Regions from separate parts of the Paenibacillus sp. J22R67 genome, predicted to be linked through region 1. Evidence: predicted binding sites of a transcription regulator. Region 1 holds the regulator's gene; the other holds the start of a gene.
What was found. The regulator NrdR, encoded in region 1, represses ribonucleotide reductase genes. The targets are predictions, from matches to a motif close to AACACNATATATNGTGTT.
Positions count from the first base shown of each region.

Region 1 (11,702 bases):
GCCGCCGCTGCGCAAGCTTGGTTTGGAACCACTGGATGAAGGCTTCACGTTCGAAGTTTTCCGAGATCGAATAGCTCACAAAAAGACGAAGATTAAGCCGCTGCTGCTGAATCAAGAATATATTGTTGGCATCGGTAATATTTATGTAGACGAGTCCCTTTTCTTGGCCGGCATCCATCCGGAACGCGAGGCATCGTCGCTCAGCAAGAAGGAGCTCATGTTGCTGCATAAGGCGATTATTCGCACGCTAAGCGATTCTGTTGAGGTAGGAGGATCTTCAATTAAATCGTATGTCAACGGCCAAGGTGAAATCGGATTGTTCCAGCATCAACTGAACATTTACGGCAGACAATCGCAAAGCTGTAAAACATGCGGAAGCGAAATCTACAAAACCGTGGTTGGTGGTCGCGGGACGCACATTTGTCCGACCTGTCAACCGCTAAAGCGAAAGAGAATCATAAAGAAGTCTGAGAAATAGGCACGTGAAGCGCGCCCTTCCCATATGATATGGAGTACTTAGCCCAGATGATGTGCTGTTACCGGCTTATTGTCGTCAGTGGTAAAACTCTTAGGAGGGGTATTATGCTTCCGGTGGTTTCTTTGCTCATTCTGGCTTTCGCAGTTTCATTGGACGGTTTCGGCGTTGGCGTCATGTACGGATTACGTAAAATTCGAATCCCTTTTCTCTCTATTGGTATTATATCCCTATGGTCTGGTATCATTATTTATAGTTCGATGCAAATTGGTGTCCTCATGTCTTCTTTTATGTCTCCCATGTTTGCCAAACGTATCGGAGCACTCATCCTGATCGGGATTGGCATCTGGGCGCTCTCCCAGCTAAGACAGCAGAAGTCGCATGATCCCCAAGAGACAGCCAAATCGCCAGAAGACCAGATATCTCTCAGTAGTGTTCCCCCTTCCCGCAATGAGCCCGCCACGCTCGATACGCTGCAAAGGACGAAGGAAATCCTGAATATTGAGCTCAAGCGTTTTGGTTTGGTTATTCAAATTCTGCGAACACCGTCCATCGCAGATGTGGATAAATCGGGTAATATTTCAGCTTCTGAGGCTACATTGCTAGGGCTAGCCCTCTCGCTCGACGCATTTGGGGCGGGAATTGGCGCTGCATTAATTGGTTTTGTTCCTTTGTTAACGGCATCCGTTATTTCTATTTCTAGCGGTTCGTTTATTGCACTCGGACTTCGTATTGGTTTTCGTTACGCTGAAATGACTTGGATGAAGAAGTTATCTATTCTTCCAGGATGCGTACTTATTCTTATGGGTTTATTGAAAATGTTATAGTTGAACAGGAATACACTTAGGAGAGATTGGCCTATGAATATCGGGTTAACAGGAGGAATCGCTTGCGGCAAAAGCACGGTTAGCGCCATGCTGGTTAGCCGCGGCGCTCTATTAGTAGATGCGGATCAAATTGCGCGCGATGTTGTCCAGCCCGGCAGCCCTGTTCTTGAACAGGTTGCTGCACATTTTGGACAAGCCGTCATTCAGGAAGATGGCTCACTGCATCGTAAAAAGCTAGGAGAGATCGTATTTGGGAATACAGAAGCACGTAAACAACTAGAACACATTTTACACCCGCCTATTCGCAAGATGATTAGAGAGCAGATGGAAGCCTATGAGAAGCAATTTCCGGACAAGCTGGTTGTCGTCGATATTCCTTTATTGTTTGAATCCGATTTATCCTTTATGTTCAAAGAAGTAATGGTCGTGTATGTGCCTCCTCACATTCAGGTGGAACGTTTAATGCGCAGAGATAACATAACGGAAAGCGCGGCCAATAACCGAATCAACGCACAAATGTCGATAGAAGAAAAACGCAAACTGGCGGATATCGTGATCGACAACAGCGGAACCTGGGAAGATACCTTTGCTGAGGTTGAACGGTTTTGGCTAGGGAAGGGGCTTTCATGAAGTTTTTACGCAAAAAACGAGTTTTTGCCCTTTTACTCGTTTGTTTCGTTCTAGTCCTCTTTATGAACAGCACTTTTATAGGAAGAAAGTTGTATCCCATCTATTTTGAGCAGGAAATTAGGCAAAGTGCGGCGAAGCACAATATAGACCCTTTTCTCATTGCGGCCATCATCAGGGTAGAAACGAATTATAAGCATCATTTGGAATCAAGTAAAGGTGCTTTGGGACTTATGCAGTTGATGCCAGACACGGCAGAATGGATTGTGGAGTCCACCAATTTAGGACCTCATACCCAGGAAGATTTGTTAAAAGCGGATGTGAATATTAATCTCGGTTCTTGGTATTTGAGCTGGCTTAACAAGCATTACAATGGAAATTTAATTTATGCGATTGCAGCTTACAATGCAGGACAAGGGAATGTGAATAAATGGAAGCAAACGAACCTTTGGGACGGCTCACAAGAGCGCATTGACCAAATCCCATTCGGCGAAACGCGTCATTATGTTCAGCGAGTTATTTATTATTATGAGAAGTACACAAAACTGTATTCAGAGCAGTGGCAAAGCAAACAAACGTAGTCCCCACAAAACAAAGAAGCATTGGACTAGCTCCTTTGGGGGGCATAAGTCCAATACTTCCCGTTTGCAGATTCAGCGGCTACTTCATCTCAAGATTACTTGAATTGACCAGCCAAAGATTGTTCTGCGATTTGTACCAGGCGACGAGTAATGTGACCACCGATGGCACCAGTGTCACGAGTAGCCATGTTACCGTAGTATCCATCTTGTGGGATAGAGATACCAAGTTCTTGGGCTACTTCGTATTTCAACTGATCCAACGCTGCGTTAGCTTGAGGAACAACTAGCGTGTTGCTGTTTCCTGCGCTCATGTCTGTTCACCTCCTTGTCGGTTGGTACTAGTATTGTGCGCACTTCTTCATCGTTCATGACATGTAACATATGGTAATCCATCAGATAGAAGAGAAAGGAGAGATAGCGAATGAAGTGTCCGTTCTGTGATTATTCCGGTACGAAAGTGCTTGACTCACGTTCAGCTAATGAAAATAAATCGATCCGCCGTCGCCGGGAATGTGAGAAATGCGCTCGAAGATTCACGACCTTTGAGATGGTGGAAGAAACTCCGCTTATTGTGATTAAAAAGGATGGCAGCAGGGAAGAATTTAGTCGTGAGAAAATATTAAGAGGCTTAATACGTGCCTGCGAGAAGCGTCCGGTGTCCATGGAGAGACTGGAGATGCTAGTATCCGAAGTCGAAATGCAGCTTCGCACGACGGCTCATGCGGAAGTTGACAGTTTAGGCATTGGCGAAATCGTCATGGAGCAATTGTACCCAGTCGATGAAGTGGCTTACATTCGCTTCGCCTCCGTTTACCGACAATTTAAGGACATTAATATGTTCCTAAAAGAGCTAACGCAAATATTGGGAAAGCATGATCCCGGCCTACTCCGGGACAAATAAAGAAAGCCGGTTCTGATTCGTTCTATTGAACGTGCTCAGATCGGCTTTTATTTGTTAGATTTGTTAGATTTGTTAGATTTGTTAGACAGAATGAATGACCGTAGTGACAACTAAATTAGTTGTCGTTGAAGATGAAGTTGAGGTGGCTGTGAACGAGAGCGTCTCCAGGACGACGGTAGCGCCGATCGTCAGGGAATTAGTGATAACCAGATTGGCTGTTGTCAAAGTCGTAAGACCTCCTGCGATGAGAGTGCCATTCACAAAGACATTGTAATAGCCATTGCTGGCTGGAACGGTAAGACTGTTCGCGGGCAAATTCGTGCCCGAGTCGTCCTTGAAGCTTGTGGAGGGGATTGTGGTTACACCAGAGAGAATGTTCCCTATGACGACTGTGGCTGTGAAGCGTTTGACCAGCGGCGTAATGGTCGATGTTGTCGTCGTTGTAATGGTCCCTGAAACTGTGCTGGTTGCAGTCAAATGCAAGGTAATCAAGCCTGAACTCATAGTCATTCTCCCTTTCTATCATCTACCGGATGATAATTCTAGTATTCTATTTAATATATGCTATAAAAATGGAAAATATTGGATGATAGCCACGCTAAGGCAGCATGTTCAAAAAAAGGTTCCAACCAACTAAACTTTAAACCTTAAATCTGACAAAAAATAAGAAAAAGACAGCGGGATTCCCGTTGTCTTTTTACTGTTTTATTCCTAAAAGGCTATGATGACGCGACTTCGTTCGATTTTAAAAAAAATAATTTTATAGACATCAACCGACTGCATTTTTGTGGGCGATCGTGCATAATTCTGTTATTGGGTACGTTTGTCCAGTTCACTCCTAAGAAATTGAATAAACCGAATTGATTCCTCGGGGGACAACAGGTTGTTATTAAACTTAAAGGAGAACATATTCAAAATATCACTTTCTGGTAGGTGCAGGTTAGCAATCAAGTTTTCCACATCCAAGCTCATGTTTCCATTTAATACAATTTTCTCCATCCTTATCAGCTCCTCCTAAGTCATTCTACATTAATCGGACGGAGGCTGTTTTGGCAGCTGGCTGACATTTTGGACATGTAACACATCCAAATTAGTCCCTATAGCTTTGCGTCACCACTTTTCAGTGGTTTTGCCTTTGTCGTGCCGATTAATGCTTGTAAGAAAACTATATCACATTATTTCCATTTATTACATCTATTCGAAGGATGGTTGAAGCATATGTCCGTCAAGTCCAATCAAATTCCAGGCTTTTCTTATGAATTAGATATTATGAAAGTAGCCAGCTCGTTAGGAATTGATCAAGATCGCTTACTGGCTTATGTGTATTCGAATATGGATACCAATAAACGGAGTGAGGATAGGGCCGCTCAGCCGATGATTAGACTTGATGAGCATTCCTAAATTTTGTATACAAAGAAAAAAAGCACTGCTGCCATAGCGGCGGCAGTGCTTCTTGATGGTGAAAGGGTTCTTACTACACCATAATTTTGCAAATGTCGTTCGTGAACTCAACCGGATCTTGAAGAGGCAAGCCTTCGATCAGGAGAGCCTGGTTGTATAAGAGGGCTGTGTACAGGTTCAGCTTCTCTTTGTCTTTCTCGAAAGCGTCCTTCAACGAGCCGAAGACTTCATGATTCATGTTGATTTCAAGAACCTTTTCTGCTTTCACACTCGGGTTATTCGGCATTGCATTCAAGATTTTCTCCATCTCGATGGTCACGTCACCATCTGTAGATAGACATACCGGATGCTTTTTGAGTCGCTTGGATGCTTTGACGTTAGTAACCTTGCCAGACAACAAGCTAGTCATGTAATCAAAAAGCTCTTTATTTTCGTTTTTGTCCGCTTCGTTTTCGGATTTATCATCCGCTTCAATGCCGAGGTCACCGCTGGAAACAGATTTGAATTCTTTTTCCTTGTAAGTCATGATCATTTTGATAGCAAATTCATCGATATCGTCAGTGAAGTACAAGATTTCATAACCTTTATCGGTAACAATCTCCGTTTGAGGAAGCTTATCGATGCGCTCCATGGACTCCCCAGAAGCATAGTAGATGTACCTCTGATCTTCCGGCATTCTCGCGATGTACTCGTCGAGTGTAACAAGCTTCTTCTCATTGGAGGAGTGGAACATCAACAAGTCCTGTAGAACGTCCTTATGAGCCCCGTAATCGCTGTAAACGCCGAATTTGAGCTGACGGCCAAACGATTTGTAGAAGGTCTCGTATTTCTCTCTTTCATCTTTGAGCATGGATTGAAGCTGGCTTTTGATTTTGCTCTGAATGTTTTTGGCGATCAGCTTTAATTGACGATCATGCTGCAGCATCTCTCTGGAAATGTTCAGAGACAAGCTTTCGGAATCGACCATCCCTTTCACGAAGCTGAAATAGTCTGGAAGCAGATCCGCGCATTTGTTCATGATGAGAACGCCATTCGCGTATAGCTCTAAACCTTTTTCATATTCTTTGGAATAATAGTCGAAAGGCATGCTTTCCGGAACAAAGAGGATCGCTTGGTAAACAACAGCCCCGTCCGCGCTAACATGAATATGCTTAAGCGGCTTATCGAAGCCGTAATGTTTCTCATGATAGAACTTCTCATAATCCTCAGGCGTTAGTTCACTTTTGTTTTTTCTCCAGATTGGCACCATGCTGTTGAGCTGCTGCTCATCTTGATAATCTTCGAACTCATCTTCCGTACCTTCTTTGAGTCTTTTACCGGAAACGTCCATTTTGATAGGGTAACGGATGAAGTCGGAATATTTCTTGATGATAGCTTTCAGGCGGTACTCGTCCAAAAACTCGTCGTAGTTGTCATCTTCCGTATTCGCTTTGATTTGCAGAACGATTTCTGTACCAACGGAATCTTTATCTGCTGTTTCGATCGTATAGCCATCAGTGCCAGTGGACTCCCATTTGTAAGCTGTGTCGCTGCCAAGCGCTTTACTTGTCACTGTCACGACATCCGCTACCATGAAAGCGGAGTAGAAGCCTACGCCGAACTGACCGATAATATTGTGGCCGTCTTTGGATTCATTTTCTTTTTTGAACGCAAGTGAACCGCTCTTCGCAATGATCCCTAGATTGTTCTCCAAATCTTCCTTCGTCATCCCAATACCCGTATCCCGGATTGTTAACGTTCTATTTGTTTTGTCAGCAAAGACTTTGATAAAGTAACTATCTTTGTCAAATACCAACGAGTCGTCTGTTAGTGCTTTGTAGTAAATTTTATCGATGGCATCGCTGGAGTTGGAGATGAGTTCTCTCAAGAAGATTTCTCTTTGCGTGTAAATGGAGTTAATCATCATTTCTAATAGTCGTTTGGACTCAGCCTGAAACTGTTTCTTTTCCACGGTTAAATCTCCTCTCGATATGTAACAACATTTCAATATTAGCACTCTCTCTACTTGAGTGCTACACCTTATTTTTATATCATTCCTCCAAAATAATGTCAATTGCTATTCATCGTTAAACTCCTGTGACAATGACAAAAAAATGCCGTCTCTCCCTTCCACTCAGAAGTGTTAGTGAGAAACGGCATTACCTTATTTCATGGAAGCCGCAGGTCCGGGCTTCAGGGCGACACTTGATTTCCGGTGATGCAGCCCGTAATACAGCAGTGATGAACATGCGACAACGATTCCTGCCACGAAGTACATCGTATGATAGTTTGTTTTGGATGCAACAAGGCCAAGCACATACGAGCCGATTCCATAGCCGGTATCGAAGAGCAAGAAATACGTGCCAGTGGCAAGTCCTCTTCGGTGAGCGGGCGCGGCTTGGATGGCGATGGTCTGGAAGCTCGGAAGCATCGCACCGAAGCCAAGTCCTAGCAGTCCGCCGGCTACTAAAAAGGGAACGGGGGAAGATGTCAGGCTGAGGCCAATCATCCCCAGAGTGAACAAAATAACGCCAGGATAAACTAAGCCGTTAGGTCCTGAACGATCGAACCATTTGCCGGTAAACGGCCTGGAAATGACAATCATCAAAGCGAACACCATGAAGAAGTAGCTCGCATATTTCTCCAATCCGTTGGATTTCGCATAAACGGACAGAAACGTTGTGATGGCGCCATAGGAGAAGGCGAGTACACTGCCTGTCAAAGAAATCGGGATCGCGCGCGGCTCGATGAATTTTCTCCAGCCTTTTTCCGGTTTCACAGAAGCTTGTACGACGCGCTGCGGGATACGGAGGGATAGTCCGAACATAAGGGATAGCACGGAGAATACGATACATATGCCAAACAGCAGCGCATTATTGTTAGATTGCATAATCGTTAAACCGAGAAACGGTCCTACAACCATCGCTAAGCTCATGAAAAGGCTGAAATAGCCGATGCCTTCTCCTTTGCGGCGCTCCGGCACTAGATCAATGGCTACTGCCCCCGCGGCAGTTGTAGCCATCCCAAAGCCAATGCCATGAAGAAAACGTAGGCCTAGCAATAGATTATACTGATGAATAAATGGATATATCGCGGTGCAAATCATAAAGAGGACAAGTGAGAAGGAGATGATCTTCTTCCGATTCCATTCGTCCATCCATTTACCGGTTAATGGTCGTAAAATAACGGTTGAAATAATGAAAACGGTCATTACGAGACCAATTTGCTCCTGCCTTGCATGCAAAGTATCAGTGACAAAGATAGGTAGAGTTACGGCAAGAATATAAAATGTCATAAATAAAAAAAAGCTGCTGAGACATACAGCAACGAAATCACGATTCCACAATTTCTGATCGGTATTCACTGTGCTTCCTCCACTTCCTTGATGCGTGCATTGGCTTCTTGCGTGATTTGAATAAGCAGCGACTTGAGCAGGGCTGCCTGCTCCTCCGTGAAGCTGCTGAGTAGTGATGCGATGACCTTCTGCTCAATCGGGGTGAGGATGTCATTCATAGCCCTGCCTTGATCCGTAATGAACGTTAGGAATGACCTTCGATCCTGCTCATTAGCGCGGCGTTCAATCATACCTTTGCGCTCCAATTGGTCGAGGATTCGGGTGATATTCGTCTGATCTTTTTCCGCGCGAATAGCGAGCAGTTTCTGCGTAATGCCATCCTCGCATGCCAAACGATGAAGCACGACCCACTGTTCTGTCGTCATATCGTAAGGCTGAAATTGAGAGCCTAAAAGTTGTGTCATTCGGCGCCCGGCATGATTCAAGATAAATCCCAAGGAATGATCTAAGTGCATAGCACAAAACCCCCTTTCGAAAATTAGTTGCTATAGCAATTATATTCTTAGCAAATAAATTCGTCAATGATTTCGATGCGCTTTGCATAAGACCATTCAGATCGGACATACTAATTTCGACGGTGATTTAGAGAGGTGTTGTGTCGCATTTCATGTAGACGAAATACCAGGGAAGTTGTTGTTGAATCTACCGTAAAGCGAGGAGATGTGCCGCAGGCCATTAATGTAGTCAAAAACTGCAGGAATGTGATGAGGTAGTTACCGAGCGTAGTATGGTTCAAGGCAAAAGTACCATCAATTTGTCACCGTCGAAAAGGACTCCGCGAGGAGTCCTTTTTCTTTTTCTTTTGGTGCAGGAAGTCAGAAACGGTTAAGATCACTGCTCTCAATGACCGGTTTGGGATAGCCGTTAACGGCAACTCCAATCATGGCTCGGCCAACCTTTTCCGAGGTTGTGACCGAATTAGGGAACCATTTTTCCAGCATCGGGTAAAAAGGTTTCATGACCGTATAAACGGCCTGATATAACTTTGTTTTGGATCTGACGCCATGCAGGGGCAGAATGCCTCCAGGCCTGAACATATAGGCCCCTTTAAAAGGCAACTTGAGCAGGTCATTTTCTGTTTTGCCTTTGACACGCGCCCACATACTGCGTCCTCGCTCCGAGCTATCCGTACCGGCGCCGGTCACATAGGTAAATGTCATACCGGGGTTCAGCCTCACCAAAGTTTTGGCCACACTCATGGTTAAATCGTATGTTATCGCAGTATATTTCTCCTCGCTCATTCCAGCTGAAGAGACGCCAAGGCAGAAAAAGCAAGCATCAAACCCGGAGAGTTTGCCCTCCAAGGCCAAGGCTGACAAATCCAACAAGTTCGCCTGCACGATTTCGCGCAGTTTCGGGTGCTGCTGGCCTGTTGCATTTCGACCTATTGTTACCACGCTCTTGATCCGAGTATCAAGGAGACATTCACGCAGCACAGATTGCCCTACCATGCCGGTTGCTCCGAAAAGAAGAACGTTCAAAATGAGATCACACCTCTCTATTTACCTCCATTGTTTCCGCTTAAAAGGGTTCATAACCGATGCAGCTTTCGGTAGTGCGAAGGGGTAATTCGCATGTGCTTTTTAAACACGCGGCTCAAATAAAACTCATTCTCGAACCCGCATTGTCCCGCAATTTGCTGCAGGTTCAAGTCGCTATCGAGTAAAAATTTCTGTACCTTTTGAAGTCTCAGAGAGGTTAGGTAATCAAGCGGTGCCATGCCGGTCAATTTTTTGAATCTCCGCGTAAACTGCACCTGCGTCAACCCTAACTCCATGGCGAGTTGTTTCAAATTGAACGAGGACGCTGCATGCTCTAGCATGAAGTCAATGGCTTTCTGTACGAGGATGTCCTTTACGCTTGAAGGTGCGCGCGAGTCTGAATGCCATTCTTCCACGACCTGCATCCAGATATCCGTCACAAAATGATGACGTAAAGCAGTAGAACTATCGGCGCTAAATTCTGCCCACTTTCGCAAATAGGTGTAGGTGGATGTGAGGCGATGCAGATCGTGAATGGTTACTTTGCCAACAGGGATGCCGTCTTCCGTAAGCAAGGTACCGTTCTCTTCATTGACCCACCGCAGCAAAATGACGTGAAAGGACAGCGGGTGGATCACTTCTCTCCGAAAAGTGAGGCCAGGCGGACAAAACACAAGATCGCCGAAAGAAGCGGTGCCTTCTTGCGGACCGATTTTGTAGGTGAAGCTGCCTTCTTCCACGGCAAATATCACCCAAATGTCGTTCACATCCTCTTGCAGTTGAAAGGCGGCTTTCTCCTTCCAGTATACATGGCTGATGACTTCCGGTTTCGTGATTGTTACATCGCGTATTCGCACTGGTTTGCCCCTCGCTCCTGCCAATTTGCCCCATATGACTATCATATACGAAATCCTGAAAGCAGCGGAAGATGAGCATGAAATTTTGTATATGTTTATGTTGAATGCGTGCATGGAGTAAATCGCTAACTATGAATTAAAATGAAGATAAAAGCGAACATGGAGGGGGAAAGACGTATGAAAGAGGAACTGGTAAAGACGGATATTGCCGTTATCGGCGGTGGTTTATCCGGTGTGTGTGCAGCGATTGCGGCAGCACGACTTGGGCAGTCGGTAGCACTCGTCCAGAATCGGCCCGTGCTAGGCGGGAATTCCTCCAGCGAGGTACGTGTTTGGGTCTGCGGTGCGACAGGACACGGGGTCAACCGCTATGCGAGGGAAACGGGCATTATGGGGGAGCTGTTCGTCGAAAATCAATATCAGAATATGGACGGGAATCCGTATTTGTGGGATTTGACGGTACTAGAAGCAGTGCGCGCCGAGAGCCGTATTCAGCTTTTTCTCAACACGGACGTCCATGAGGTGGAGGCAGATGGTGATGAGGAGAACCGAGTGATCCGCAGCGTCACAGGTTGGATGATGGGCTCTGAGCGAAGAATTCGTTTCGAAAGCGAAGTATTTCTCGATTGCACAGGGGATGGGCTCATAGGTTTTCTGGCTGGCGCCAAATATCGAATTGGACGCGAAGCGAGGGAGGAGCATGGCGAGGAGTGGGCGCCGGAGGTGGCGGACGACATCACGCTGGGCAGCACGATTTTATTTCATACGAAAGATACAGGACATCCCGTTAAATTTAATCCTCCGAGCTTTGCCAAAGATATTACGAAGACATCGATTCCAATCAAAAGGGTCATACGCAGCGGAGACTCGGGCTGTCACTATTGGTGGATTGAGTGGGGCGGCGAGCTGGACACGGTACATGAGAATGAGAAGATCCGTGACGAGTTATGGTCGGTCATATACGGAATATGGGATTATATTAAAAACTCCGGCCACTTTGAAGCGCAGCAAATGACGCTCGAGTGGGTCGGTGCTTTACCCGGAAAAAGGGAGTACCGGCGTTTTGTCGGTGATTATGTGCTTAATCAAAACGACATTATGGCGCAGACGCCTTTTGAAGATCGCATCGCCTTCGGCGGGTGGTCGATTGATTTGCATCCACCGCAGGGGATGTACGCTGCGGAGAGCGGCTCTAAGCATCTGCATGCCGACGGCATC
Region 1 covers NZ_JCAUAX010000003.1:522,007-533,708, forward strand. The annotation lists gene mutM (DNA-formamidopyrimidine glycosylase) at 1-478, shown strand, start outside; gene AC58VC_RS14285 (MntP/YtaF family protein) at 583-1,302, shown strand; gene coaE (dephospho-CoA kinase) at 1,336-1,932, shown strand; gene AC58VC_RS14295 (lytic transglycosylase domain-containing protein) at 1,929-2,510, shown strand; gene AC58VC_RS14300 (alpha/beta-type small acid-soluble spore protein) at 2,606-2,821, opposite strand; gene nrdR (transcriptional regulator NrdR) at 2,932-3,411, shown strand; gene AC58VC_RS14310 (DUF4183 domain-containing protein) at 3,493-3,915, opposite strand; gene AC58VC_RS14315 (hypothetical protein) at 4,222-4,410, opposite strand; cyclic di-GMP riboswitch class I at 4,460-4,555, opposite strand; gene AC58VC_RS14320 (hypothetical protein) at 4,630-4,812, shown strand; gene htpG (molecular chaperone HtpG) at 4,886-6,763, opposite strand; gene AC58VC_RS14330 (MFS transporter) at 6,956-8,155, opposite strand; gene AC58VC_RS14335 (MarR family winged helix-turn-helix transcriptional regulator) at 8,152-8,601, opposite strand; gene AC58VC_RS14340 (NAD-dependent epimerase/dehydratase family protein) at 8,962-9,627, opposite strand; gene AC58VC_RS14345 (AraC family transcriptional regulator) at 9,678-10,529, opposite strand; gene AC58VC_RS14350 (FAD-dependent oxidoreductase) at 10,644-11,702, shown strand, end outside.

Region 2 (11,702 bases), 230 kb from region 1:
TTGCTGTCCATGCAGTCCACAGCTTCATCCGCGTTCACCTGCCTATCGCTAACTTCTCATTTGTATGAATCTATTGTAATTCTTATGCTATAAAAAGAATGTTAGAACCTGCAGCGTTAATTTGCGAGGTTTTAGCGACTATCGTCAGTTCCTAGGCGATCGTCCGGCGGTTAAATGGAACAATCCGCAATTGATGACAGAAACGGCAATACGCGGCTTATGCTGCCAGTCGATTTCGCTGAGGCGGTTGCGGCATTGCGTTTCGATTTCGTCTCTTTTGTCTGGCTCTGCGCTTAGCAAAAGGCCGTTATAAAAGGATTCGACACGGTCAATCTCACTGCGGTGCTGCTCGTTCGCCTCGTCTGCCCATCTATGGTCATAGGTGCTGACTTTGCGTTCCAGCGTCGATTCAAGCAAGTTCACGGCTTTGGACAGCGATATCGTATCCGGCAAAATATGACTATTCGCAGGCAGCTTGGGAGAAAGTCCTTTGGTCAGCAGATGTTTATGAAAATTCTCGCGAATCTCGCCGTTGTTTAATTGGATGGCAAGGGAGTGGATTTCACTTCGTTTGCGGTCGCACGCGAGTTCAACCTTGTAATTGACGCAAAACCAAGTATCATACACAAGCGCAGCATGATACGTAGCTCCTGTCGGAAAAGGTTCTTCAAATAGATGCACGAATTTCCCGCGTTCTCGCACGATGTTGAACATTTGTTCCAGGCGCCTGCTGCCAAAAGTGACATCATCCTGCGGCACACGCGCTGTAATCGTCGTCGGAACGAAGCCAAAGTAACGCCCCAGAATGCTGTCGGAGGAACCGTCAGGTGCTTGCTCCTGGTTCGGTAAAGCAGGCGTGCCTGCATTAGGCGGACTCTTCACGGCAGTTGGTGCCGCCTTGGACTTGGCTTCAAGCCTCATTTGTTCGGGATCGAAGACGAATTTATAGGTCATGGTTTCGGCAGGTGTCCCGGTACGTTCCACAAAGCTCCAATAATAAGGCCTGCCTGTCATTTCCCGATCTGCTTCCGGAGACAGCTTGGCTGTGACATAAGACGGGCTTTTCTCTAAAATGGTGCATTCATAGGCTTCAAGAAATCGCATGACAAAGGTATGAACGTTTCGTTTATTCATGGTCTGACCTCACCGCTTTGCGCTCCGCCAACGGCATCAAGGATATGTTGAAACTCTGCGCCATACACCGGATTATGCTCAATTTCTTCTTTGATTTCGGTAAAAGAATGCCCTAGTTCATCAATTTTTCTGCGAATATCATCGCTTGATCCTGCTTCCATCACCATACGGAATAACGAGGTTTCAAGAGAACCTTTTTTTTCGATCTTCTCCAAAATCGTATCGAGCTGCCCGATGACCATCTCAAACATATTGATTTTCTCATGCAGCAGCGAGATGATATGCTCTTCAATCGTATTATTTGTAGATAGATTATAAATGTTCACATCGTGCGTCTGGCCAAGACGATGGACACGGCCAATCCGTTGTTCCACGCGCATCGGGTTCCACGGCAAGTCGAAGTTAATCATGTTATGGCAAAACTGCAGATTAATTCCCTCGCCGCCTGCTTCCGTTGCAACAAGCACTTGTACGCGATTGCGGAATAGATCCATCATCCAATCCTTCTTACCACGATTCATGCCGCCGCGATAAGGCACTGCCGTAATTTTATGCTCTTTCAAATAGTTGAGCAGATACTCCTGAGAAGCCCGATATTCCGTGAAAATAATGACTTTATCATTAATTTCCTGGACGAGCTTCATCGTGGTTTCCGCTTTGCTATTCGATTTAATGCTGCGGATCAGCTCGACAAGCTCCCATATTTTGGCGCGTGTAGGCGAGTCTTCCGCTGTTTTTTTGAACAGATTCACGAGCGTGATGAAGACAGCGTCTCTGGAGGAGCAAACCTCTCGCTGGAGGGTAATGAGCGAAAGCATGCTGCTTAAATCGCCGGAGCTCTCTGCGTACCGCGTGCGGACGAAATTGGTGACACCATCATAGAGTGCCTGCTCGTCTGGTGAAAGCGTCAGTGGAATGTTCTTCACCACCCGCTTGGTGTAATGAACACCGCCATCGCCGCGACGATTCCGGATCATCACCTTGGAGAGCTCCTGCTGCAGCTGGATCTCATTTTTCGGTGTCCTTTTGCCAACAACGAAATTGGACTTAAAGGAGCTGTGGACCCCAAGTTGACCGGGCTTAAGCAAGGTAATGAGATTATAAAGCTCTTTCAAATCATTTTGAACCGGTGTGGCGGTGAGCAGCAGGCAATATTTTTTGCGCAGCTCATTAACGAAGGTGTAGTTGGTCGTTTTCTTATTTTTTAATTTATGGGCTTCGTCGACAATAAGCATGTCGTATTCCAGACCCATCACGATTTCCCTGTGAGGATCGCGTTTGGCCGTATCCATGGAAGCAACGATAATATCGCTTTGCTGCCACATGTACGCTTTTTTATGAGCGATGGCGGGAATGCCGAATTTGGTGTTTAATTCACGGACCCATTGCAGGACAAGAGATGCCGGCACCAGGATAAGTGTTTTGCGGACCAAACCGCGGATCATGTATTCTTTTAAAATTAAACCAGCCTCAATCGTTTTCCCGAGTCCAACTTCATCGGCCAAGATGGCTCGACCGCGCATCTCATTGAGCACTCGCTTCGCTGTATCGATCTGATGAGCCATAGGCTCAAGCTGCCCCAGATGAGGAAGGCACTGCATTTCATCAAACGTAGAAATAAGCCCCGACTCTTCCGATTCGTAGGCTAGCTGGTATAAGGTCCAATCGTCCCATGGCCCTCCTCCGCGCACACGATGATCCAGCTCAGTAAACCAGTCCCTCTCAAAGTGCATGTCCAACCGATGATGAATGGGGCGAATGTTCTCTTGCTGTTCATGTTGACGCATCGTTGTGCCCTCCTAAAGTTTTCGTAAGAAAACTAACTTCGTAAACCTAAGCTGAATGGTGCTTGTTATGAAGCACGGGCGCTAAACGCCGAATACGTGTTAGTATGTCCATAAGAGGCGCTTTCATAACTTTTTCCATTGTAAAACAGACGAAGAGATTGGGCGGGAGCTTGCAGAGGGGGAGGAATCGTAACAGAAGGTGATTATGTGGTATGATAGAGGTTGTCTTTTGACAAGCGATGTAGCAAAGAAAGGGTGAAGGTTTCGATGACAGCATGGCGATTTATACATACGGGAGATCGTTCTCCTGCTGAAAATATGGCTTTAGATGAAGCGATTTTGACCGCTCATAGCGAGGGAATCGTTCCTCCTACGGTGCGTTTTTATGGATGGAATCCAGCAACCCTGTCGATCGGTTATTTCCAAAAAGCGTCTGAGGTCGATCAGGAAGCCGTAGCTCATGAAGGAATTGGTTTCGTTCGTCGTCCAACAGGAGGCAGAGCGGTTCTGCACGATAAAGAATTGACATATAGCATTATTGTGGCTGAGGATTACCCTGGCATTCCCCGAAATGTCACCGACGCTTACCGCGTCCTGAGTGAAGGGCTGCTGCAAGGTTTCCGTGCGTTGGGACTTAACGCCGAGATGGTGCAGCTTGCAAGCGATGAGGAGAAGGAGAAATATGCATCTGCAGGATCAGCTGCTTGCTTCGATTCTCCATCTTGGTATGAGCTTGTGGTTGAAGGACGTAAAGTCGCCGGCAGCGCGCAGGTACGGCAAAAAAACGTCGTGCTGCAGCACGGTTCGATTCTGCTCGATATGGATACGGACCAACTGTTCCGTATGCTGCGTTTCTCTAACGAGAAGGTGGCGGAGCGGATGAAGACAAGCTTTTCGAAAAAAGCTGTAGCGATTAACGAGCTGCTGCGGGCACAGGGGAAAGAAGCTGTTACCTTGGGGCAAGTTGAAGAGGCGTTCCGTCGTGAAATTGCGCAGGGTTTAGGTGTGGAGCTAGTTGAGGACTCTTTGACTCCGTATGAGATTGAATTGACCAATCGTCTTGTGCAGGAGAAGTATGGCACGGATGAGTGGAATTTGCGGCGGTAAGGGTGAGACGGAGCCTTCGTAATGATCCTGATTGATTACCTTGTACAAGGTAGGGAAACTAGAGTAGCTAAGTTAGGCTAGCAGAACCAGCAGAACAGGGAACTAGGGGACGCTATTTAGGTGAAAAGTGGTTGCCTTTGAGCTGAAACGGAACTACAGGGTCTTATCACAGCAAAATGAGGTCAAAATCGGACTAAAACTCAGAAATAGCGAACTGGAGTTCCCTTTCTCAGCTCAAACAGTGGATTTCGCTAAAATAGCGCCCTGGAGTTCCTTTATTAGTATGTGTGTGTGTTTAAAAAGCCTAAGGCAGATGCCTTAGGCTTTTTGCTGATTACGAAAACGTGCGAACAAACTCCTCTTGCAGCTTGAGGGTATACGCTCCTGGCGTGCCGGATCCAATGGTGTGTCCATCTACTTCTAGGATTGGCGTTATTTCTACCGTTGTTCCTGTGATAAAGGCTTCGTCAGCTGCCAAAAGCTGTTCCGTCGTAAACGCCTCCTCTGTAATCGGGATGTCCAAAGCTCTGGCTAATCGCAGCACGACTGCCCTGGTGATTCCGTGTAAAATCAAATGATTAGCCGGGTGTGTATAAAGCACGCCATCCTTGATGATCATCAAGTTAGATGCGCTGCACTCTGTCACCGTACCTTCACGATGCAGCACAACCTCCTGTACACCGTGATCGAGCGCAGCTTGCTTAGCCATGACATTGGGCAGCAAATTGAGCGTTTTGAGGTCGCAACGTAACCAGCGAATATCGCCAAAAGTAATCGCTTTGATACCGTTATGTATGGTTGCTACAGGTCTTGGCACTTCCGTACAATAGGCGAGCATGATGGGTTCAGCTTGAGGAGGAAATGGATGCGCGCGAGGAGCTTCCCCTCGAGTGATTTGCACATATACGGTGCCTTCGATCAGCTTATTTTTGTCCACCAGCTCAGTGAGAATTTGTCCGATTTTTTGGATGGTAAAAGGGAGCGTAAGCCGCACATCATTTGCGGTTCTTTGAAGCCTCTGCAGATGTGCATCCTGCTCATAAAGTTGGCCTTGATAGACTCGGAAAACTTCGTAGATGCCGTCTCCGAAATAATAACCGCGATCATCAGGCGAGAGCTGAATATCCGCTTTCTTCATAAATTCATTTTTATAAAAATACATGTCTCTAACATCTCCTTAGCGTGTACTTGGGAAGTTTATATCCAAAAATAAATAACGAACAAATGTTCTAAAAAGGACTGAATTGTGATATCCTAAATACAGGTTAGCAGAGGAATCCGCTATCGTCAAAAGCAACGAACAGCCTACTCGCTTTCTATAAAATAAAGAGAGATTTAGAGTAAATTCTAGCTAAAGCGATATTTACTTGTCTTATTAAACAAAATTGGTCCTTTGGCCATTCGAACGTCAATATCTTGTGTTGTATAATGGATTTCTCACACCATATATTGTAATTTTCATTCTAGTTGGAGCTGCATCTGTAGCTTATTGGGAGGGCATTTATCAATGGGAATTTCGCAATCAAGTAAGAGGCTGGAAGGGTTAAGCGAGAAAATATTTTTGGATCGCTATGCACTTAAGAATGCGGATACGAGCTGTGCTAAGGTGGGGGACACCGTGCTCGTATTGACGAAGGATGATCCCAAATTCCCAGCTAAAGAAGTAGGCGAAATTATTAGCCGTGAAGGCGACATCGTTCAAGTAAGAACACGCAGCGGTGAGACAGTCCAATCTGCGGTAGAGAAGCTTACACTAAACATAGAAAAGACACCTGAAGAACTGTGGGATCGTTTAGCCGGAGCCATGGCTTCCGTAGAAGCGACACCTGAGAAACGTAGCGAATGGACAGAAAAATTTAGATATATTTTAGATGATTGGAAACTTGTCCCAGGTGGGCGAATTGCGGCAGGAGCGGATGCAAGTGATGAATTAACACTGTTCAACTGCTACGTCATTCCTTCTCCTCACGATAGCCGTGGTGGCATTATGAGCACACTTTCTGAAATGACGGAAATTATGTCACGCGGCGGCGGAGTTGGTATCAATCTATCTTCCCTTCGCCCACGCCGTTCCGTTGTTAAAGGGGTTAACGGTTCTTCAAGCGGAGCGGTATCATGGGGCGGCTTGTTCAGTTATACAACAGGTCTGATTGAGCAAGGCGGCAGCCGTCGAGGCGCACTCATGCTGATGATTAATGACTGGCATCCTGATCTGGAAGATTTCATCACGGTGAAATCAACCATGGGGCAAATCACCAATGCCAATTTATCCGTATGCGTAAGCAATGGATTCATGAAGGCTGTGAAGGAAGATTTGGAATGGGAACTGGTCTTCCCGGATACGACAGATCCTGACTACAACGACAAATGGGACGGCAATTTGGAAGCTTGGAAACAGCTTGGCAAAGCCGTTAAGCCTTACCGCACAGTAAGAGCTCGTGAAGTGTGGCACACGATTATTGAGTCCGCTTGGAAATCAGCTGAGCCTGGCGTTGTATTCTTGGAATACTATAACCAAATGTCGAATAGCTGGTATTTCAATCCGATTATTTGTACGAATCCGTGCGGCGAGCAGGGTCTTCCAGCTTGGGGAGTCTGCAACTTATCGGCGATTAACTTATCGAAATTTTATGATGCGCAGAAGCATGACGTCGATTGGGAAGACTTGGCAACGGTGGTTCGTTACTCGACTCGTTTCCTTGATAATGTCATTGACAAGACGCCTTATCATTTCGAAGAAAACCGTGAGAATCAACAGAAGGAACGCCGCGTAGGATTAGGATCAATGGGCTTAGCGGAATTAATGATTAAGTTGAAAATTCGTTACGGCAGTCCGGAATCCTTGGTGTTTTTGGACAAAATCTACGCTTTCATGGCAAGAGAAGCTTATCTTGCATCAGCGGAGATTGCCTCTGAAAAAGGATCTTTTCAAGCATTTATCGCGGATAAGTTCCTAGAGAGCGGCTTTATGAAAAACATGACCCGTGTATTCCCGGAAGTTGGCGAAGCCATTAAGAACAACGGCATGCGTAACGTAACGGTCATTACACAGGCACCAACCGGAAGCACAGGGACGATGGTTGGGACTTCGACGGGTATTGAGCCGTACTTTGCTTTTGAATATTTCCGCCAAAGCCGGCTTGGCTTCGATAAGCAATATGTGCCGATCGCTCAAGAATGGAAAGACGCCAATCCGAATCAAGAATTGCCGGATTACTTCGTAACTTCCATGACCTTGACGGCAGAAGATCATATCCGAGCACAAGCAGCGATTCAAAAGTGGGTGGATAGTTCGATCTCCAAAACAGCGAATTGCCCATCCGATTTCACAGTTGAAGAGACCAAACGGTTATATGAATTAGCTTTTGATCTAGGCTGTAAAGGTGTCACGATTTACCGTGATGGAAGCCGTGATGTGCAGGTTCTTAGCACAAGCGCTGAGAAGAAAGAGGAGAAGAAAGAAGAGAAGGCAGAAGCAGCACCTGTTGCTGTAGCTGCGGAGGCCGTGAAAGAAGAAGCTAGCTTAACGAATCTCTCAGGTAAGCTTGCTGTTCATGTTGACGCGAAAACGGAGCAAGTTTTCGATAAGCAATATAAGCGCCGCCCGCAAATTTTGCGAGGCGCAACATATAAAGTGAATACACCATTTGGCATGGCGTATATCACAATTAATGATATGAACGGAACGCCGAGTGAAATCTTCCTCAACGTGGGTAAAGCCGGGTCAGACGTATTTGCGATGTCTGAAGCACTTGGCCGCGTGTGCTCTTTGTTCTTGCGCTACGGCGACCACGGGGATAAAGTGAAGCTGCTTGTGAAGCACTTGAAAGGCATTGGCGGCTCTGGCGCCATTGGATTTGGCACGAATCGCGTTGAGTCTATCGCGGATGCTGTTGCCAAAGCGCTCGAGCAGCACGACGAAGTGATGAACGAGCAAGACGACGCGCGGAACTACGTGACCGCGACGAGTGAAGTGCTGGATGCGCCAGCTCCGGCACCGGTGGTTGCACCTAGCGGGCACTCCGCGAATGGCGGCAGCGCAGCTAGCGCCGCGACGAAGGACTTGTGCCCGTCTTGCGGTTCCGCTTCGCTGATTAACAGCGAAGGGTGTAAGAACTGCGCGAACTGTGGCTACAGTCGCTGCTCGTAGGAAAACCAGGGGAGGGATCCCCTGGTTTTTTGTTTTGTGTGAAATTCCATAATTCTTTAGAATTGTTCCATAATTCCTTAGACGATTTGTTGCTGCATATTTCATTAGAAAGTTGTTTTTATACAAAATAATGAATAAATATAAAACAAGGCAAACGATAAGTTAAATCGTTTGCCTTTCCTTTAATAATTGCAGAAGTAATGGAGCTGAGGAACTATGAATAGAAAAAAAATTACTATTTGTTCCTAAAGTTTATGCTAACGAAAGTTTAGTTAGCTTATTTATCGATTAGCTAATGTAAATAATTATGATATAGCTTGGATATATGAGCTGCTAGGGATAAATGTTGATAAAATACGTACACAGGGATTTCAGCTTGGAAATGAAATAATAGATACATCAGTACTTTCTGAAATTACAGGAATTGATAAAATTGAATTCGATAGCTTATCTTTGAATATAAAGAATTCAAATTTAGTGATACAAAACACAATTGAACAATTTGCAATTAGAAATATAAAAAAACAGTTTTGTCCGTTATGTTTAAGAGAGAGTTACTATTATAGGAAAATTTGGGATATAAATATTTATACAAGATGTCATATTCATAATTGCTTATTAATGTGCAGATGCATTAATTGTAACAGACATTTAACAAACCAAGATATTTTAAATGGATTATGTAAGTGCAGATTCGTAATATCAAACACTTTGATTAAAAGTTGTAATAAATCTGATTTAGGATTACTAATCTCTGAGAAAATTGATGAATCTGGAAACATAAAGCGGATACAATCTACAATGTCAGAAGGTTTTGAGAAGTTAGGGATTGATTTGATAGTGTACTTAATAATATTCTTATCTATAAGAATTTCACATGTTTTTTATCAGAGAAGAATTGCATTTACTGAATCTAGTGATATTCATTTTAATGACGAAATTGTAAACGAAGCTTTCAGTATTTTTACTAATTGGCCGCAATCATTATATAGTTTTTTGAATAAATTCAAAAGTACACCTAAGAAAAATCGAAATCAATTATTAAGCGGTTTGAAAAAAGATTTTGGACGATTTCATTTTGAGATTAAGAAACTAAGTCTTATCCCTAGCTTTAAATTTTTTACAGATGAATATCAGAATTATTTGCAATATATTTGGGATGGCGCGGCTGAACAAAGAAGTTCTAATGCGAGATTAAACAACGGGTATATCAGTGAATCTCAAGCATGTAAACTCCTTGGAATGAAAAAGAGCTCAATAAATTTCTCATTATTGGTTAGTAGTGGTTTGATTGCCGGTGAAATTATCTGTAAACCATCTAAAAATATTATTTTAATTGATAAACTGTCTTTAGATCACTATATACAGCAAAAGCCTAAGTATAATAAAGATAAAATTGAAGCAGATATTGCAATAAAACAAGGGTATATAAACATTGCTGAAGCAGCAGAAATTTTACAAATTCCAATTAGATCAGCATTAAAGATAACAAGAGAGAATACGGTTAAACGAGGTCATAGTTACTATATTAAAAAAAACTTTATAGAAAAATTAGAGGAATTAATTATACATAAAAGTAAAATATATAATAATGAGCCTAACTTAATAGTTTTATATAAATCACAAAACTATTACAAGTTCTTATTTGAATCTGGAATACAAGTGTATATAAAACCGGAGAAAATGGGTCTAAATAAAATATATTTTAGAAAACAAGAGTTTATACAATCATTGCATAGTTATGGGAGTAATAAGAAGACTTATCTAAAGAAATAGAATTGTTGTAATAAACTTGCTTAGGAATGTGTTTTGTTTCAAAAAGTTAAATTTAAAAGTTAAAGTCTTAATGGTAATGGTTGGCTAACTTAAATAGTCAAACAGGAATGCCTTGCGATAAATCGTAAGGCATTCCTGATTTTTGTTAATATTAACAATCCGAAGTCAAGATAGATTCGGTATGCGTCCCTTTTTTATATTGAAGGGTTAATGGCCGATAAGTCATCTCCGAGTCATGAACGATGAAATTAAGTTCTATCGTTGGATGTTCATCAAGCATGCCATGATGCTCAGTTGTAAGGGTAACGATAACTTGATCTTTCTCTTTACGGCAGCTCAATTGGAACAAGTCATAAACACCTTTCTTATATTCCAAACTCAATCCATCATCATGATAAAGTTCGAAGCTAGTTTCCGTTTTTGAAGGATAGAGATGAATCTCGTAACGGTCACCTCGATAATCAGATGTGTTATTGATTTGTTCGATATATGGAATGATAGCGCCTTTTCGAACGAACAGCGGAATAATATCACGTGTAGCCTCGTAGCGAATCGTTTGAGAACCCTGATATACTATATCGGTCCAATAGTCGATCCACTCCCCCTCAGGCAAATAAACATCCCGAACCGCGGTGTACATCTCATGGCCGCTTTCCTCATAGATTGGTGCCACAAGGAAGCTAGATCCTAGGAAGTACTGATAATCCACTTTGTAAGTTTCAGGATCCCGAGGGTATTCAAGCAGCATGGCTCTCATCATTGGAATGCCGGTTTCTACGGTTTCATAAGACAGGCTGTACAAATAAGGGAGCAAGCGATATCGCAGTTTAATCAAATCACGGACAATATCCGTTGCCATTTCGCTATAAGCCCAAGGATTAGATCTAGGTCCATGAGCTCTGGATAAAGGAGACCACAGTCCCCACTGGAAAGAGCGGAGCAAGTATTCCTCTGTCATTCCCGGACATTCAGCGAAACCGCCCATATCATGTGACCAAAAGGGGATACCAATGAGTCCAGCACCTTGTCCTGCTTTAATTAAGACGCGTGTCCCTTCAAAATCGCCGTTTTGATCTCCGCCCCATGAGCAAGGGTACTTGCCGCTACCGACAAAACCCGTTCTCTCCCACACGACAGGGCGAATGTTAGGACGCTCTTGGAGCATCGATTCGTAAATAGATTTTGCAAAATAGACCGGATACAGGTTGTGAAACTCACTGCCGCTATGGCCTTCGGCATTATAAATCGTTGCTGGAACTTCTCCACCGTCTCCGCCATCAATTTTCAGTGCGTCAACTCCGCTTTCAAGTAGTGGACGCAATTGCTCGCGCCACCAATCTACCGCGAGGGGTTGAGAGAAATCAAGCAAGCCAGCGCCGAAGCCCTTCCACCACACGATAGGATAGAAGGCACCATCTTTATCTACGCAGAAGAACGATTCTTGAACACCTTCTTCAAATTTGTCGCAGGATTGATTAACGAATGGTGTTGTCCAGAGCATAAGTTTGATGTCGTTTTCCTTGAGGAAATCCATGAATAGGGCAGGATCAGGGAAGTTTTGCTTGTCCCACTGCAGATCACACATATCATTCTGCCAGGCAGGATCAATACAATATACGTCGATTGGTATATCATCCTGCTTAAACTTTTGAATGGTGCTAATCGAGAGATCCGTCGTATCAATGCCTGTTTTGGACTGCATATATCCGAAAGTCCAACGAGGGATCATCTTGGATCTGCCAGTGATA
Region 2 covers NZ_JCAUAX010000003.1:753,308-765,009, forward strand. The annotation lists gene AC58VC_RS15415 (hypothetical protein) at 1-28, opposite strand, end outside; gene AC58VC_RS15420 (YqhG family protein) at 145-1,134, opposite strand; gene AC58VC_RS15425 (DEAD/DEAH box helicase) at 1,131-2,921, opposite strand; gene AC58VC_RS15430 (lipoate--protein ligase family protein) at 3,189-4,028, shown strand; gene dat (D-amino-acid transaminase) at 4,363-5,190, opposite strand; gene AC58VC_RS15440 (adenosylcobalamin-dependent ribonucleoside-diphosphate reductase) at 5,536-8,178, shown strand; partial or broken gene AC58VC_RS15445 (TniQ family protein) at 8,458-8,787, shown strand; gene AC58VC_RS15450 (hypothetical protein) at 8,980-9,954, shown strand; gene AC58VC_RS15455 (glycoside hydrolase family 31 protein) at 10,106-11,702, opposite strand, start outside.
Region 2: the regulator NrdR is predicted to act here: its motif matches at 5,467-5,484, upstream of AC58VC_RS15440 (adenosylcobalamin-dependent ribonucleoside-diphosphate reductase).